DNA from 4 places in the Ruegeria sp. O11 genome. Region 2 is predicted to be linked to each of the others. Evidence: riboswitches for the same ligand, from Rfam matches in the RefSeq annotation. Region 2 holds a riboswitch; each other region holds the start of a gene.
What was found. Region 2 has a riboswitch for cobalamin ahead of ACRZ91_RS19015 (DUF4198 domain-containing protein). Riboswitches for the same ligand answer to the same signal wherever they lie in the genome.
Positions count from the first base shown of each region.

Region 1 (4,336 bases), on a different contig from region 2:
AGTGGTGCGTCCGGCTGTGGATCGCAGGCCCATCTGACGCGGTTATCGAGCGGATCGAAGTCGCCATCGCTGCGCGGTGGTTCGATTATACAGAACTCAAATCGATTGCCGTCACTGGCGACGTCCTGACGGAGTTTCAGGCTGATGCCGTCATGCTCGTCCACCGGTTTAGTTGCTACTTTATGGCGAACGCTGCGGGCGAGGTATCGTACTGTCAGTTCAGTCCCCAGACGATAGGGCGTCGTTGACCAGAAATGCGCCTCAAATGGCGACTGCATGTAGTTCGAGGCAAAATCGCTCGCAGTCTTAAGATGTCGCCTGCCTTTTTGTGTGGCAAATGCGCGAAACAGGGCCACCAACCCTCGAGCGATCAGCTTCAATGACCAGCTGCGACGCTTATTTGCCGCGTGCTGGAGGGCTTGCAGCGTGGCGATCAGGCTGCTTAGCCGTTCATAGTCGTCGGAAAGGTAGCTGGGGAAAGTGTCCTGATCGACAAGAACAAAGTCAAACTCATCGCTGATTTGCGAGATGTTGAGTTGTGAAAGTGCCTCGACGTCGATCAGTTTGGTGCCCGGCACATCAAATAGTTTGACCGCCATTCCATGGGCATCGGTTTTACGATCGTCCAGATGCGCACCGTTGGAAAAGCGAACTGCTGCAGAATAACTTGCTGCTTTTTCGAAAAGGCCATGGCGCAACCTTTCCGGCAGATCGTCCCGGATTGTGAAAGTGGCTTTGACACATCCATGGCTGCGCCCATGTTGCGCTCTTAACCTTCGACCTTTCCACTTCGCGATCACTTCAAAATTCTGATCGATGATATCGTCAACCACGTCTTCAGGTGAAGTGTTTGGCAAAGAATGTGTCAACGAACCCCCTTTTCCCGAGCAAGCCCAGGCAATAATTAACCTCTACAAATATATCCGACAGCCAGCCCCTTCTAAATGCCCGCAGATTAACCCTTTTTGGGTTTTCTTTCAAACGAAGTGACTTATGGCAGCCTTTTTGCCTCATTCCTTTTGATCTCAAACAGCCGTTTTCGCGTCAGAATGAAGTATACCGGTCAATAGTTGGTAGGGTGGGATCCATCGATTTACGACTTCAAAACGGACACGGTTGGCGCCGTATTCGCTGGCGTTGCGTTGGCTTACCTTCGAAGACTTAAGCTGACAGAAAGTTATTGACGCATTTCTTGATCTCGGGCACTCAGGCAGCAGATGGTTCCCAACGATACGTCAGAGGGATGAAAAGGGAATACGGTGAGGAATGCCAAGCGGCGCCAATTCCGTAACTGCCCCCGCAACTGTAAGCGGTGAGCTATGCCAAATAGCCACTGACCCCAAGGGTCGGGAAGGTTGGCCAAGCGCGGACCCGCAAGTCAGGAGACCTGCCATCAATTGTTCAACCAACCCGGGGCGGGGCGTCCTGGAAGGAGGTATTGATGGCACGTTTCACACGTGTGCACACGACTGGCAGCTTCCGTCTGCGCTTGGAAACAAGCGGAGTGAGAAATGCGAAAATCGCTGATCAATACATTGTCGACAACGTGAACCGCCGACGCGGGGTGCCCAAAGCGGTGTTCAGAATATTCAATGTGTTACGATATAACATTGCAAAAACCTTAATTGCGCAATAAACGGTGGCGAGATGACGAACAATGTTGATCATATCCTTCTTGTCTGCGCGAGCTGCAGAAGTGGCGAAAGTGCAAACAAAGTACCCCAGGCGTTGAAGCATAGATTGCCGAGGGAATTTGTGATCCGCTCTGTGAATTGTATGGCGGGTTGTGAAAGGCCAACCACCATCGGCTTTCAGTCCTTTGGCAAAGCACAATATCTATTTGGTGACATTTCTACAGATGAAGATTTGGACGCGATCGTTGAATTTGCCCATCAGTATCTGCGCAGTGGCGATGGTTGGACAAATGCCACTGATCGGCCACGGGCATTGTTCACAAAAACTCTCTCACGCCTGCCGCGTATTGAGCTTGAGGAAGCGCTATGACCAAGCAAAGCTTTCTGATTGCCGAAAATCTGGAATATTACGCGCTTAACGGAGATATCTTGTTGCAAGGCGTTTCGTTCGCCTTGGACGAAGGCGCTATTCTTGCAATCGCTGGTCCGAACGGGGCAGGTAAAACAACGCTTTTGAATCTACTCTGTGGTGCCGAGGCACTGGCATTGGGGGATGTGCGTATGAATGGACAAAGCCTCAAGCACCTATCCGCAAATGAACGCGCCCGCATGATAGCCGTTGTCAGCCAGCAGGAATTTCCTGACGGGCGTCTGTCACTGCGTGATTATGTGGCATTGGGTCAGATTCCCATTCGCGCAGATCGCTCGGCCGAAGATCATGCGTGCGAACTGAACCGGATACTTGACCTCACCGATCTGGCTCCATTGGCAGAAAAGCGGATGGCTCAGCTTTCTGGGGGCGAGCGTCAGCGTGCGCATATTGCGCGCGCCTTGGCACAAAACCCCTCATTGCTGTTTCTCGATGAACCCACAAATCATCTGGACCCTGACGCAAAGGGGCGGATGCTATCGCTGGTCGCTGATCTTGGGGTCACAGTGGTAATGATCGTGCACGATCTGGTCATGATCCCTGAATTCGCTACACATGTTGCTTTGATGAAATCCACGCGCCTGACCGGATTTGGCACGGTCGCCGAAGTTCTGACGCCCGAACGGGTCCGTGAAACCTTTGGCGTGGATTATCTGTGCTTTCACCATGAGGGTCGCGTGATACCGGCTCTTGATATCCGAAGAACCACTGTTTCTACATAAACTCAGGAGAATATTGATGAAACACATCTGGTCCGTGGCTTTGGTCACTGCCATTGCAAGCAGCGCTGCAGCGCAGGAAGTCACCGTGGACAATTGCGGCGAACCCCTTGTGTTTGAGACGTTGCCGGAACGGTTGGTCGTGCATGACATGAACATGACGGATATGGCTTTTGCTTTGGGGCTACAGGACAAGATCGTCGGCCTCACCGGGATCACCGGCTGGTACAAGACCAGCCCGGAATTCGATACCTTGCGGGGTGACATTCCGGAGCTCGCGCCGAAATACCCCACTGTTGAGAATCTCGTCGCAGCGGACCCAGATTTGTTTTTCGCGGGCTGGTATTATGGAATGAAACCGGGTGGGGATGTGACACCAGACACATTGGAACCCTTCGGGATCAAAACCATGATCCTGACCGAAAGCTGTGTGCATTTGGACAAGGATCGCCCCGAGTCCAGCATGGACCTGCTGTTTGACGATGTTCTGCGTCTTGGCAAGGTTATGCAGGTCGAGGACAAGGCCGAGGCGCTAGTGAGCGAATGGAAAGACGAATTGGCCGCGATCGAGGCGCAAACGACCGAGTTGCCGAAACCTCGAGTTTTCTTGTTGGATGGTCCGGCGGATGCACCGTTCACTGCTGGGAAGTTTGCCATTCCCGATGCTATGATCGCTGCGGCGGGTGGTGAGAATGTCACCCATGACATGGATACAAGCTGGGGGCGTAGTTCCTGGGAAGCCGTGGCCGCATCTAACCCCGAATTCCTGGTGCTGCTGGATTATCAGACCGGCAACGGCGCGGCAGATACCTTCAAATTCCTGCAAGAGCATCCGGTGATGTCGCAGACAGATGCCGTCAAGAATGAGCGTTGGATCGGCTTGCGGTACGAAGAATTGACACCTGGCCCCGCAAATATTGAGGCGATCTCGAAAATGGCTCAAGCGATGCATCCGGGCCTCAATTGATATGGGCCGATTTGGCCTAACAATTCTGCTGGGGGCGGCTATTTTGGCCGCCCTTGTGCTGGTTTCCACGATTTACGGAACCACCTCGATCCCGGTGTCTGAGACATTTATTGCTATTATGCGTGGCTCGGGTATCGACGACGGCGAGATGTCGCCGATGCACCGGATCGTGTTTGATCTCAGGTTGCCCCGTGCATTGTTCGCCGCTGTGATAGGCGCCGGACTTGGTATCGTTGGCGTCGTCCTACAAACCACGACTCGCAACGATCTTGCCGACCCTTTTCTCTTTGGCTTGTCTTCGGGGGCCGCCGCAGGTGCGGTGTTTGTCATCACCGTAACCGGAGATGTGCTGGGTTTCTGGACACTGCCACTCGCCGCCTTCTGCGGAGGGCTCGTCGCGTCGGGCGTTGTATTGGCGCTGGTTCACGGTTTGCGCACAAGTGCGCCTGAGAAACTAATCCTGGCGGGATTGGCGGTTTCATTCCTGTTTTCAGCCATCACCAATTACTTGATATTTGCGGGTGACAACCGCGCTGCCCACTCGGTGATCTTCTGGATGTTAGGTGGATTGGGCTTGGCCCGCTGG
Region 1 is NZ_JBQERS010000016.1:27,115-31,450, forward strand. Features, by position in the region: gene ACRZ91_RS19735 (catalase family protein) at 1-869, opposite strand, end outside; cobalamin riboswitch at 1,202-1,409, shown strand; gene ACRZ91_RS19740 (DUF1636 family protein) at 1,648-2,004, shown strand; gene ACRZ91_RS19745 (ABC transporter ATP-binding protein) at 2,001-2,786, shown strand; gene ACRZ91_RS19750 (ABC transporter substrate-binding protein) at 2,803-3,750, shown strand; gene ACRZ91_RS19755 (FecCD family ABC transporter permease) at 3,752-4,336, shown strand, end outside.
Region 1: it holds a riboswitch for cobalamin, as region 2 does, so the genes downstream of both, ACRZ91_RS19740 (DUF1636 family protein) here and ACRZ91_RS19015 (DUF4198 domain-containing protein) in region 2, are expected to answer to the same signal.

Region 2 (4,336 bases):
GAATGGCAAAAGCACCAACATGAAGATGATAAAGCTGTCCATCATCGCCATACGTTTAAGAGTTCGGCGAATGGGCAACCGTGACATCAGCAACAGCCCGATCGAAACTGAAAGCGCGATCAACAATGAGGGGATTGAACTTAGTGCAACGGTGACGGCGGCAAAGAGACATGTTATCGCGATGCGCATCCGCGGATCCAAATCCGCGATCACCCCGTAGGGCTCAATCCCACCTGCCTCGGCCAGAGTTTTGGCCTGGGGTTCCAGCGCATGTGCCATCAGGCGGCCAACTTGCGACGTGCGGCGAAATAGAACCCGACACCAAAGAGACCAACGATATACCCGATGCCCCCCAAAATACTTTGCATATCGTTATGTTCGCGATAGGCGGCAATTTCTCGGCGCAAGGGGCGGGTTTCGTCGCGCACCACTTTAGCAATCGCGGCGCGTTCTTGATCGGACAGAGACGCAACCATCACGGTTCCAACGCTTGCAACAGTCGTCGGCTGAGCACCGATCTCGGCAACCTCAACGGCAACTCCCATGATTTCGGCCACCTCGTTTGCGGACATGGTCACTTCAGCCACATGGCCCGCGCCGAGATCGGCCTTGAAGGTATGCGCAACAGGTTTTGTGGGGATATACAAAAAGAACCCGTCTCCATCGGTAACGGTGTGACCTAGTTCAGCACCATCGGGGCCGTAGACGAAAACTTCCTGGTCGCTTGCCATATCGCCATTGGAAAACCCCAGCTCACCCTCGATCGCTTCGCCAGCGGGGAAAACCCCCGCGATGACCTTGTGTGCGAGGGCCGAAATCGGTGTGAGCATCAGCGTGGCAATAACAACCAGTTGTTTCATGTTAAAACCGCCTTTTTGAACAGTTCCGGTTTCACCTTGCGCGCCAACATCACGGCAAACCCCGTAAGCATGGCTTCAATGCCCATAACCGGTATATGGGCGAAAAACACCAGCTTGGCCGCAGGCAGGAACGCCTCACCGGACATCGCCAGTGAAACGGCAACAAACGCGGTTGTGGCTGCGACTGAGAACGCCCCCCCGATACCGCCCCAAATCGCCCCCTGAAAGGGTGAGCCTCGGGCGGTGAGGCGGCCAAAGATCATCCAGGTCAGTACCGCCGGAAGGGCAATATTCAGCGTATTGATCCCAAGCACAGTCAATCCGCCAAATCCAAAGAATACAGCCTGTAACAGCAGCCCTACGAACAAAGCTGGAAAGGCGGCCCAACCGAGCAAAAGCCCGGCCAGGCCGTTCAGGATCAGATGCACAGAAGATGGGCCAATCGGCACATGAATCAGCGAAGCAACGAAGAAACTGGCTGACAGAACACCCGCTGTGGGAATGCGATCCAGATCCAGCGACTTCAGCCCCATTGCAATCCCGCCTGCAGCAGCGATCGCACCGCCGACTACGACAGGGTTCGAAAGAGCACCATCTACAATGTGCATAAGGGCTTACTCCAGATCCCAGGCGCGGATCCAGATTACGGCATCCTGGCTCAGCTCTTTACCTTCATGCTCGGTTTTCGGACCAGAGCCCAGAGCAGCGAAACCCCAGTAACCGGCCTTGGGTACACCAAAACTGAAATAGCCATTCTCGTCCGAAATCGCTACCAGCGCACCACCTGGCAGCGGTGACACTGTCGGTGCAGCGGCGCCCGTGCCTTTCAGGTCAGGGGCGGCGGCGATGTATTCGATCTCAATCTCGACCCGTGCAACTGGTTTGCCCTCGCTCAGCACGCGACCCGTGAAAGTAGAGCCCGCAATGATGTTGTAGGGCTTGTTCAGCGGCAGGATTTCTGTTGCCAGACCTTGCGGCTGATCCCAGTCGGTGGGCAGTTCATTTCGGTTCAGATAGGCCTTGGTGATCTGCTGGATATAAATGTCCTCAGATTCTTCGTAGTAAGGCGCAGGAACGGTCACCACCACATAGTCGCCCGAACGCTTCACCGGGACCGAGCCTTTGAACGCCTTGGCGCTGTTGTCTGGGCCGTCAAATGTGGTTTCTTCCAATGTGTCCAGCAGATCGGTTTTACTGCCGTTGTGGATCACATAGAATTCTTCCGGTTTTTCAAGCGTCATCACATGACCGGCTTCAAACGGGTGCCAGAATATCAGCTTTACCGGCACAGCACCGGGTCGCTCGATAATCGTGTTTTCTGTGTATTCCAGTAGGAAATGAGCGCTCGCAAACGTAGGCATCACTGCAGCAGCTGCGGCTGCCAAAAACAACTTCTTCAAAACTCAGTCCTTCTCAGGTCGCGCCTTCCCCGGCACATATTTGGTTTTGACTTGGGGAGGGCCCGCGTCCGTTCGTCGACCGAGACAAACGGATACAGCGCACACCCCGTCGCCGACAATGAGCACCCTTTCCGAGGGCGCGTGTTCGGCAGGTCTCCTGACTTGCGGGTCAGGGCGCTATGCTGGCCTTCCCGGGATATCCCAGTGGCATTGTCAGCCGCGCTCGCCGCTTACAGTTGCGGGGGCAGTTGCAGATTTGGCGCGAAGAGCGCCGCACTACATTCCCTATTGCTCCCAGAGGAATCCCCCGGAACCGAACATGGCGTGTTCATGCCAGAACATGCAAAGCGCGGTCAACAATCGTTTCCGTCACTAAGCGGGCCATTTGCGAAATTTGAGTACACACATGCGCTCGATCAGTATCGGATTGATCCTGACAGCTTCATCACAGCCGTATTACAGCCATCTTATCTTGCGTCATGTCATGCATGGTGTAGCCGATACCGCCGGTGTTGTACCCTGATTGACGGCGACCCGCGAATGGCATCCAGTCGACCCGAAAAGCAGTATGATCGTTCACCATTACGGCCGTGGCGTCCAAATACCGCACAGCTTGCATTGCTGTATCCAGGGATTTGGTAAAGACCGACGCCTGAAATGCAAAAGGAAGGCCGTTTGCAGCGTCGTATGCAGCACTAAGATCATCATATTCATAAACACAGACAACCGGCCCGAAGATTTCGGAGATGGACACGCTCGCATCAGCGGGTGGGTTTAGAAGGACAGTCGGTGCATAGGTCGTTCGGCCCAGCCGTTTACCCCCTGTCATTACGCGGGCACCTCCCGCAACCGCTTCGTCTACCCATTGTTCTACTCGATCAACTTCACCCGGACGGATCAGTGGCCCACATTCCACTCTGGCGTCACGGGCATCACCCACCTTCAACGCTGAGGCGGCTTCTGCCAACTTTCGAGCGACCGTTTCCGCCATCCCTGATGGAGCAAAAACACGCTGAACCGAGACACAAACTTGACCGGAATGATAAAATCCACCCTTGGTCAACAAGGGGATCATGGCATCAATGTCGGCTGTCTCATCGATGATAACTGGCGCCGCTCCGCCGTGCTCCAACGCGCATCGCGTCCCCGGCGCCAGCTTCGAGCGCAGCATCCACCCGACACGTGCCGATCCGATGAAAGAAAAGATTCCGACGCGCGCGTCCGTGATCATCCGTTCAGCTACATCATTTTGGCAAATCGCCAGATGGCACCACTCCTTTGGCAGGCCAGCCTCATACAGGATGTCGACAAATGCTTCGCATGACAGTGGTGTATCAAGCGCCGGTTTGACGAGGACCGGGCATCCAGTGGCCACAGCCGGGGCCACCTGATGTACGATCAAGTTCAACGGATGGTTAAACGCGCTTGCGGCAACCACAACGCCGATGGGTTCACGCTGTGTAAAGGCAATCCGACCCGATCCTGCTGCTGTCAGATCCATCGGTATTTCCCGGCCCGCCATCTGCCCGATTTCATGGATACACAGTTCGACACCATCAATAGCACGTGCCACTTCGATGCGCGCGTCAATCAAGGGTTTGCCACCTTCGCTGGCGATCAGCATCGCAAGGTCTTCCGCGCGGCCGGACATGATCCGGGCTGCATTCTTCAGAACCTCAATCCGCCTGTAAGCAGGCAACCAAGTGCCCCGATCACGGTGCAGACCGTGTGCCACGTTCAGCATCACATTGATATCGTTCCAGCTTTTAACCTCGACACTACCGATTTTGTCAAGATCAAACGGGTTCAGAACTTCAACAACATTACTCATATCAGACAGACCTTCGCCGCAAGCTCATCAATGAGGACACGTTGGTTTTCACTGTAATCGACCGGCAAGTCGATCAGATGCACACCACCTGCTTCAAACGCTTTTTCAAATGTAGGCACCAGATCTTCTGTCCTTTCAACCCGATGACCCGCAGCACCATAGCTGTTGGCGTATTGCACAAAATCAGGATTCTTGAATTCCAATCCCCAATCATCAAACCCCGCATGCGACTGCTTCCAACGGAT
Region 2 is NZ_JBQERS010000014.1:91,631-95,966, reverse strand. Features, by position in the region: gene cbiQ (cobalt ECF transporter T component CbiQ) at 1-279, opposite strand, end outside; gene ACRZ91_RS19025 (cobalt ABC transporter permease) at 279-860, opposite strand; gene cbiM (cobalt transporter CbiM) at 857-1,468, opposite strand; gene ACRZ91_RS19015 (DUF4198 domain-containing protein) at 1,475-2,260, opposite strand; cobalamin riboswitch at 2,391-2,593, opposite strand; gene ACRZ91_RS19010 (aldehyde dehydrogenase family protein) at 2,706-4,091, opposite strand; gene ACRZ91_RS19005 (acetolactate synthase large subunit) at 4,088-4,336, opposite strand, start outside.

Region 3 (4,336 bases), on a different contig from region 2:
CGTTCACACCAGTCCGGCTGGCGGCGTCCATCTCCATCACATCGACGTGGCGGCCTTCCATGATGGCGACGCAATGCTCGCACTGACCGCAGGGTTCGGTGGTGGGTTTACCTTCGCCATCAGGCCCGATGCAATTCATCCCCTTCGCGATGATCCGGGCTGTGGTTGTTTTACCGGTGCCACGGATGCCGGTCATGATAAAGGCCTGAGCGATCCGGTCCGCCTCGAACGCGTTTTTCAGTGTGCGTACCATCGCGTCCTGACCGACCAGATCGGCAAAGGTTTCAGGACGGTATTTGCGGGCAAGAACCTGGTAGGCGGGGCTTGGCGTATCGGTCATGTCTGCTCTGTCGGATTCGAGTTACGCCGCAGCGTAGAGGCCCCCGCTGCCCGCGTCCACAGCAAGCCGCGAGGATTTTCATTTTGGATTGCTGGCCGACGCGGTTAATATCGTACAGTCTAAGACCAGCCAGAAAGATTTTCTGATCAGCGTTTCGGGGGGAGCGTAGAATGGCTCAGATTGTTATCCATGCACTTCAAGTGGGCGGGGGCACGCTTGCGTTAACTTCAATGCCAGGGCGAGGAGGAGACTATTCCGGTGATCTTGATGCGGTTACCGGATGGAAGCCCGGCCTTATTCTGTCAATGACTACCGAGGTCGAGATGATCCTTGATGGCGCCAGGGATTTTGGGGCCGATGTTCGCAGCCGCGCTTGTCGCTGGGTTCATCTGCCAGTCGAGGATTACGGTATACCTTCCGACGACATTGATATGCGCTGGGTGGATGCCAGCGAGTCCGCTCGCCACGCATTATCGGGTGGAGGCCGAGTACTAATCCACTGCAAAGGCGGATGTGGCCGTTCTGGTATGGCTGTATTACGCTTAATGGTCGAGTGTGGAGAGCACCCGGACGAGGCATTGAATAGATTGCGAGCGTTACGCCCATGTGCAGTTGAAACCGACGCGCAGCTGCGCTGGGCGACTGCGCCTGCCAGTGTCTTGGTAGCCGAATAGCGATCAAGCCGACGGACGGTATTCAGCCTGCGCCCGAGTACTTCCGCCCAGGGTTAACACTTCCAGCATCGCGCAAGGCGGTCGGGACAAGGTGCCTCCAGGGATGGGGTGCGAGTCCGTGCCAAACATCAGGTCTGCATAGCTGTCCAGATGGTCGATCGCGACGTCTGAATCGGCATCACAGAACACTCGGGTTTCTTCGGGACCGGAGCGAAATCGGGCGGTGCACCCACTGGCGCAATGAGTCAAATCGCAGCTTCCTTCGATTCCGAATCCTGCGGTGGTCGTGGGGCCAGCTTTTCCAACCGAAGTGGCCAGTGCCCGTGCCAGTCGTGCCAAAGCGGGGCAGTTTTTCCCGGTCCGTTGGCAAATTGTTGCCGAGAATTTATGCGTGTTGGTCTTCCAGATCATTCATGCGCCCTCCGCGCAGGGCAGGGGCATCAATCAGGAGGGACAGCATGCATGCGGTCTTGCCCTGCCCGGACACCCCGCCCGAGTTTCAGTTTCGATTTGATGGCAGGTCTCCTGACTTGCGGGTCATTGCTTTGCCGACCTTCCCGACCTTCAAGGCCAGTGGCATTTCGACATCGCTCTCCGCTTACAGTTGCGGGGGCAGTCTCGGACTGGGTTCGTTCCGGTTTTATCCGGGCAGAACCGCACCGTGTTCCCTTTTCATCCCGGCCCAGTTGGGCGCGAGAACCATCACGTCATCGCTAGCGGTACAATCGTTCGGGAGTCAAGAAGATTGATGATGGCATGTGACGCACGGTCCAGCCACGTCAACCTTGACTCGGCGCGCCTTGGGTGAACTGATCGGTTCAGTTGATTTCAGAGGGCACCATGTTGGACACACAGCAAGCGGTTGTCACCGAGGACATTCAGTTTCAGTCCGGCCCGGCAATACTGTCGGCACGGCTCTATCACCCTGTCGCAGAACCAGACAAAGTTGTTGTGATCAACGGCGCAACCGGTGTGCCCAGAGATTACTACCAGCATTTCGCAAGTTGGCTTGCAAAAGCGCACGGCATGGCCTGCCTTACCTATGACTACAGGGATTTTGGTCACTCTCTGACAGGCTCACAAAAGCAATCGCGTGTCACCATGGCGGATTGGGCGCTGATCGACATTCCGGCTGCACGGACCGAAATGCGGCGGAGGTTTCCACAGGCCAAGCTTTGGAGTATCGGGCATTCTTTGGGCGGGATGTTTGGTCCGGTCCAACCCGATATCAATCAGATCGACAGGATGATCTGTGTCTGTTCCGGTCTGGTTACGCTGAGGGATCATCCTTGGCCTTACCGTGCTTTGGCGACGTTGTTCTGGTACGGTCATGCGCCCCTGGCGGTACATTCGCTCGGGTATTTGCCTGGAAAGGCTTTGGGTTTTGGAACAGATCTGCCATCCCAAGTTTACTGGCAATGGCGCAAATGGTGCACAGCGCCCCAAAGTTATGTACCCGAAATCGGAGACACCTTGCCGGCAAACCGCTGGGCCGACATGGGCAGGCAAGTTGACATATTCGCCTTTGAGGATGATCAGGTTGTGCCCCCCCCCAGGCGGTTTGGCGGCTTGCCGACCTCTATGGTTCTGGCGCGCGGCGCCATCTGCTTTCGGCAAATGAATTCGGGTTATCCGAAGTCGGCCATATCGGCGCGTTTGCCCGGCGAAACGCTGCCGTCTGGCCCCGGTTGATCGCCTGAAATGCTGGGCACCGGTAACCGGTGCCCAGAAAGGTCACAGTCCCTTGCGGGATTTTTTCTCGTGCATCACGCTGCGCACCATTTTCCCAAACGCTTTGTCGCGTGCGCGTGCCTGTGCCACCGAAGCCGAATTGTGCTGATCTTCGCGACACAGCTTGTGCCATCGGTCCAGCCGTGCGGGATCAAGTGCCCCGGTTTCGATTGCAGCCTGTATCGCACAGCCGGGCTCGGTGTCGTGCTGACAATCAGAGAATCGGCAGTTCAGGCTCAGGTCAGAGATGTCCGAGAATACCTCGTCCACACCCTCTTGCGCGTCCAACAGGCGCAACGCACGCATACCGGGTGTATCGATCAACCAACCTCCGTTGCTCATTCGATGTAACGCACGTGCTGTTGTTGTGTGCCTGCCACGCGCATCATCTTCGCGAATGCCTGCGGTGGCTTGATCCTGTCCAGTCATCCCGTTGGCGAGTGTCGTCTTGCCAACGCCAGACGATCCGACCAGGGCGCTGGTCTGTCCCTTCGGGCACCACGACAGGACCTGTTCGATATCGGACTGATCCAAGGCATTTACGGCCAAAACTGTCAGAAACGGGGCCAGTGACTGGGCCTGTTCGACATAAGCAATTGCGTTGTCGCAGGTGTCCGACTTGGTCAGAACGATCACCGGATAGCTGCCTGCCTGATGGGCCAGCGCAAGATAGCGCTCTAGTCGGGGCAGGTTGAAGTCGGCATTGCAGGAACTGACGATGAACAGCACATCCACATTGGCCGCGATTAACTGTGCTGCGACGCCTGTGCCCGCAGCCCGGCGCTGCAGCAGGCTGCGCCGTTCCAGAACACTGCGTATGCGTTTGTTTTCATCGGTCAGCACCCAATCTCCGACGGCAAAAGCACCAGTTGGTTGGTCTGGGGAGAGTAGGGGAGTCTCGCCTTCTGGACTCAACCCGATCAACCGATCCCGGTGAACGGCTGCGATGCGAAAGGGGAGAAGAGACGGCTCAGCCGCATGCTGAGCTGCAAAGTGAGAGGACCATCCGAGGTCCGATAAGGAAAGTGACATGTGTCTGCCTGTAATCAGAAACAACAATCCTGTCGAACGGCGAACGCGCATTCGCAGGTGAGGTATTCAGGCAGTCAGCTGGAAAAAAGAATCAGAACCGGTCTGCCCGAAGGGTCATTGCTACAATCATAAACGCCCTCCTACGGCTAATGGGTTCAAAGTGAGAGGTTGGACATCGACCCAAGCGGGGCTCGTTGTGGCTGCTTCCTTCCGGACCTGACCAGGTTGGCGAGGCGCTCGCCCGCGCCAACCTCTCGAACATCGATATAGGCCTCCGGCTGTAAAATGGCAACCCGTCAGAAGGTCAGATGAATGCGCATAAACCCATCGGTATCACGGGGCAGTATCTGGGGATCATAATCCGCCAATTCTTCCAGGTATTTGTCCGCGCCGGGACCGGTGGTCAGAATTGCTCCGCGGCTTTGGGTCGGCACAAACGAGAACGGCTGAGGAGCTTGTTCCAATGGGTCTACGGGCGATCTTCCCGCGATGGAATCGCACAGGATTTCGTGAATGCGCAGCGACGGCAGGTTTATCTGATCTGCTTGAAAGTCGACAG
Region 3 is NZ_JBQERS010000005.1:101,070-105,405, reverse strand. Features, by position in the region: gene ACRZ91_RS12080 (DNA polymerase III subunit gamma/tau) at 1-340, opposite strand, end outside; gene ACRZ91_RS12075 (protein-tyrosine phosphatase family protein) at 511-1,014, shown strand; gene ACRZ91_RS12070 (hypothetical protein) at 1,018-1,425, opposite strand; cobalamin riboswitch at 1,513-1,733, opposite strand; gene ACRZ91_RS12065 (alpha/beta hydrolase family protein) at 1,855-2,706, shown strand; gene rsgA (ribosome small subunit-dependent GTPase A) at 2,749-3,777, opposite strand; RNA gene ffs (signal recognition particle sRNA small type) at 3,936-4,034, opposite strand; gene ACRZ91_RS12050 (bifunctional 2',3'-cyclic-nucleotide 2'-phosphodiesterase/3'-nucleotidase) at 4,074-4,336, opposite strand, start outside.
Region 3: it holds a riboswitch for cobalamin, as region 2 does, so the genes downstream of both, ACRZ91_RS12070 (hypothetical protein) here and ACRZ91_RS19015 (DUF4198 domain-containing protein) in region 2, are expected to answer to the same signal.

Region 4 (4,336 bases), on a different contig from region 2:
TCGATATTGCATCAGCTTCACCGCTTGCCTCTACCAGTGACTGAACATTGCCTTCAGGCAAACGGATATTGATGTATTCATCCACATCCAGGCTCATGATCCAATTTGCGGACTGATAGCTCGGATGACTGCGAGATCGGGTAAAAGCCCGGTTCTGGGGCGCAGCGCGTGGTCCGATCTTGTTGCGCTCATGATGCGCCCAGCCTAAGGCCTGCATCCGATCACCGATGACATCTGTGCCATCAGAACAGTCGTTGGTGTAGATCAGGATATCATTGAACCCGATTGCGCGGTTGTAAGCCACCCAATCGATCATAAATGGCCCTTCGTTCTTCATCGTCGTCACGATGAGAAAGGTCTCGTTTCCCATAAGTTAAACTCTTGCCTGTGCCATTATCGGACTATTGTTGATCTGTTTAGAATAGCCTCCGGAATTTGTCCAACGCAGCAAGTCCCAGGAATAACTGGCTACCGCGCTCAGCGCCCCAGGAGGATCTGATGAAATTGATGGAACTCAATATGCACTCAGCGTTTGCTAAAATTGAGTTAACCGACGACTTCATCAGAGCTTTCCTGCGACAATCCGAATTGCCACCTCCGAACCGCAGATAGCCGTGGCATCATCAAACGAAACTCTTCATGAACATCAGCACATTATGTTTTACCGATTCTGAGGAACCACTTCGTAACCCGGCTCTTCCGGCTCATCATCCTGCATTTCCGCGGGGAACCCCGGAGCACGGATATCCAGCCCCGTGGCGTCCTCAAGGCGTTTGATAATGTTGGGGGAAAGTTCCCGGTCACCGTAACGTGCGATTCCGTCGTCGAAGATTTCCATCATCACCGGGTTTATCTCCAGCGGCACCCCGGCGCGGTCGGCGACCTCCTGAAACAGACCGATGTCTTTTTTGACCAGATCCATGGTGAATGAGATATCGCGCGACCCATTCAGGATCACCTGGCTTTCCGTTTCGTGTACAAATGATGTGCCCGATGAAATTTTGATTGCCTCATAGGTCGTGCCAAGATCCATCCCTGCGGCCTTTGCGGTCACCAAAGCCTCGGCGCAAGTGATCAGATTTGCGGTTGCCAAATAGTTTGTCAGCACCTTCAACACTGAGGCCGATCCCAAATCGCCTGTGTGCAAAACGCGGCGCCCCATCGTCGTCAGGAACGGCAGAATGCGCTCAAATGTTTCCCGATCGCAACCTGCGAAGATCGAAATATTGCCCGTAGCCGCCCGATGACATCCGCCCGATACCGGGCAATCGACTGCAGCCCCCCCACGTTCGATCACCGAAGCACCCAATCGTTTTACTTCCGCTTCGTCGGTGGTGGACATTTCCATCCAGATCTTACCGGATGTCACTTCGGACAGCATCTCCTGCATTACCGCGTCCGAGGCGGCAGGAGATGGCAGACAGGTAATCACGGCGTCACAATCCCGCATCAATTGAGCGGGGCTTTCAGCTGCCTTCGCACCCTGCGCGACAAAACCAGACACAAGATCAGGGTTGAGGTCATGAACGGTCAGGTCAATCCCATTGCGCAGCAGCGAGCCCGACAATTTTCCGCCCACGTTTCCCAGCCCGATGAAGCCTACTTTCATATGACGCTCTCCCTGTTCGTCTTTCCATGCACATGCCAACACGCCCGTTGACCTAAGTCATGCCGTCCAGCGACCCTCAGAGGTCGCTTTTTTGCCCCTGTACGCACAGTTGAGCGAGACTCGCTTGACAAGGGGGGTGATGCTGTCCCAAGAGCCAAGTGTTGGTGTCTGCAGCAGCAGATGAAAAGGGAATGCGTCAGCGGATTTTCCGTCAAACGCAGCCGCCCCCGCGACCGTGACCGGAGAGGGTGCCCAAGCCACTGGCGAATGCCGGGAAGGCGGGACATCCGACAGAGCACCGCTCTGACATCCGCAAGCCGGGAGACCTGCCAACGCCCGAAGATGAAACCGGACGGGGTGTTCCGGTGTGGGGCTTTGATCGGCCCGCATGAAACCCCGTCCCCCACGAAGAGGATTTGGGGGGATGAGAGACATGACCGACACCACACCGGTCGAACTGCTGGTCTGCACCACCTGTCGTCGCGGCCTACCCGTCGAAGACGACGCCCAACGCCCCGGCACATTGCTGCACAAAGCGCTTGAACAGGCCACCCTGCCCGAGGGCATCACCTTGAAAGCAGTAGAATGCCTTTCAAACTGCGATGAGGGCTGTTCTATCGTGCTGCGTGGTGGACCTGATCGATGGACATTCGTCTATGAGCATCTGAGCGAAACCGATCACGTCGAAACCATCATTGAAGGTGCCACCAAGTACCTTCAGACCGAGGACGGGCTGGTCAAATGGCGTGAACGCCCCGAACACTTCCGCAAGAATTGCGCGGCCCGTATTCCCCCGATTGGAGCGCTGAAATGAGCAATCTCGAAAAACTGCCCGTCACCGTGATCACCGGCTTTCTGGGCTCGGGCAAAACGACGCTGGTCAAGCATTTGATGCAGAACCCGCAAGGCAAGCGCTTGGCTGTTGTAGTCAATGAGTTCGGCGATGTGGGTGTCGATGGCGATATCCTGAAATCCTGCGCAATCCCGGATTGCCCAGCAGAAAATATCATGGAACTGGCCAATGGCTGCATCTGCTGCACTGTGGCCGACGATTTCATTCCCACGATCGAAGCGCTTATGGCCTTGGAGCCGCGCCCCGATCACATTCTGATCGAAACTTCGGGCCTGGCCCTGCCTAAGCCGCTGCTCAAAGCGTTCGACTGGCCAGACATTCGCTCGAAAATCACAGTCGACGGCGTGATCGCTTTGGCCGATGCCGAAGCTGTCGCTGCTGGTCGGTTCGCACCCAATGTCGAAGCGGTAGACGCCCAGCGCCTTGCCGATGAGTCGATCGACCACGAGACGCCACTATCGGAGGTGTTTGAAGATCAGATCTCTTGCGCCGACATCATCCTGCTGACCAAGCCGGATCTGGCCGGTCCCGAAGGTGTCGCCAAAGCCAAAGAGGTCATCGCGGCCGAAGCCCCTCGCCCCCTACCCGTCGTCGAAGTCGCCGAAGGTGTCGTGGACGTGCGCGTTGTCTTGGGCCTTGAAGCTGCCGCCGAGGACGACATGGAAGCGCGTCCCAGCCATCATGATGGTCATCACGATCACGAGCATGACGATTTTGAAAGCATCATCGTCGAACTGCCGGAACAGACTGATCCGCTGGATCTGGTCGCCAAGATCGAACGCCTGGCAAAGGAACTGAACATCCTGCGCGTCAAAGGCTATGCCGCGGTTCAGGGCAAGCCCATGCGCCTGCTGGTACAGGCCGTCGGCTCGCGGGTACGTCATCAGTATGACCGCCCGTGGGAACCTGGTGAAGAGCGCCACTCGCGCCTCGTGGTCATCGCCGAGCATGATGATATCAAAGAGGCCAAAATCCGTGATATCCTTGTGGGTGTGACCGAGGCCGCCGAGTAAGATTCATGCACGTCGTCTTCCGCGAAAGCCACGGGTTAGAGGAAACCGAGACCCCAACCGATCTGGGCCAGAGCCCGGCGGACTTGGTGGTGCTGTCCTTTTCTGACAGTGATCTTGGCGCTTTCGCGGCGGGCTGGCATCGCGGTGGCGGGCCAGACGGGCGCATGCCAACCCTGCGGTTGGCCAACCTAACAGCTCTAAAACATCCCCTGTCAGTCGACACATATGTGGAACAGACGCTTGAGGGGGCCAAAGGCATCCTGATCCGCCTGATTGGCGGCGTGCCATATTGGTCTTACGGCTTGCAGCAGGTTCTGGCACTGGCACAGGCCAAGGGGATCGCACTGGCTGTCCTGCCTGCGGACGGGCGCGAAGATACGCGGCTGGATGAGTACTCCACCCTGCCCGTCTCAACCCTGCGGCGCTTGGCGCATCTGTGTGATACAGGCGGAGAGGTTGCGGCGCAGGCCGCACTCGCGCAGATGGCACTGGCGGCGGGACTATATGCCGGTCCGGTGATGGGGGCAAAAACCATACCGGATTACGGCGCCTGGTGCCCTGATCGTGGCGTGATACCGGCGGACACAGCTTTTTCGGGCGATGCAAAACGCATAATTGTCACGTTTTACCGGGCCTACCTGACCTCTGCCGACACTGCCCCAATCGCGGCTTTGATCCGCAGTGTGCGATCGCGTGGATTCGAGGCCCTTGGCCTGTTCGCCCCGTCGCTCAAAGCGCCAACCGCCGCTGACTGGTTGCGTGAGACGATCGTGGCGCTGAAACCTTCAGCGATCATTAATGCCACCTCCTTTTCGGGCAAGGGCACATCAGGCACTTCACCCTTGGATGCTGCCAATGTGC
Region 4 is NZ_JBQERS010000001.1:64,606-68,941, reverse strand. Features, by position in the region: gene ACRZ91_RS00325 (glycosyltransferase family 2 protein) at 1-370, opposite strand, end outside; gene ACRZ91_RS00320 (NAD(P)-dependent oxidoreductase) at 662-1,609, opposite strand; cobalamin riboswitch at 1,755-1,957, shown strand; gene ACRZ91_RS00315 (DUF1636 family protein) at 2,043-2,423, shown strand; gene cobW (cobalamin biosynthesis protein CobW) at 2,420-3,475, shown strand; gene cobN (cobaltochelatase subunit CobN) at 3,481-4,336, shown strand, end outside.
Region 4: it holds a riboswitch for cobalamin, as region 2 does, so the genes downstream of both, ACRZ91_RS00315 (DUF1636 family protein) here and ACRZ91_RS19015 (DUF4198 domain-containing protein) in region 2, are expected to answer to the same signal.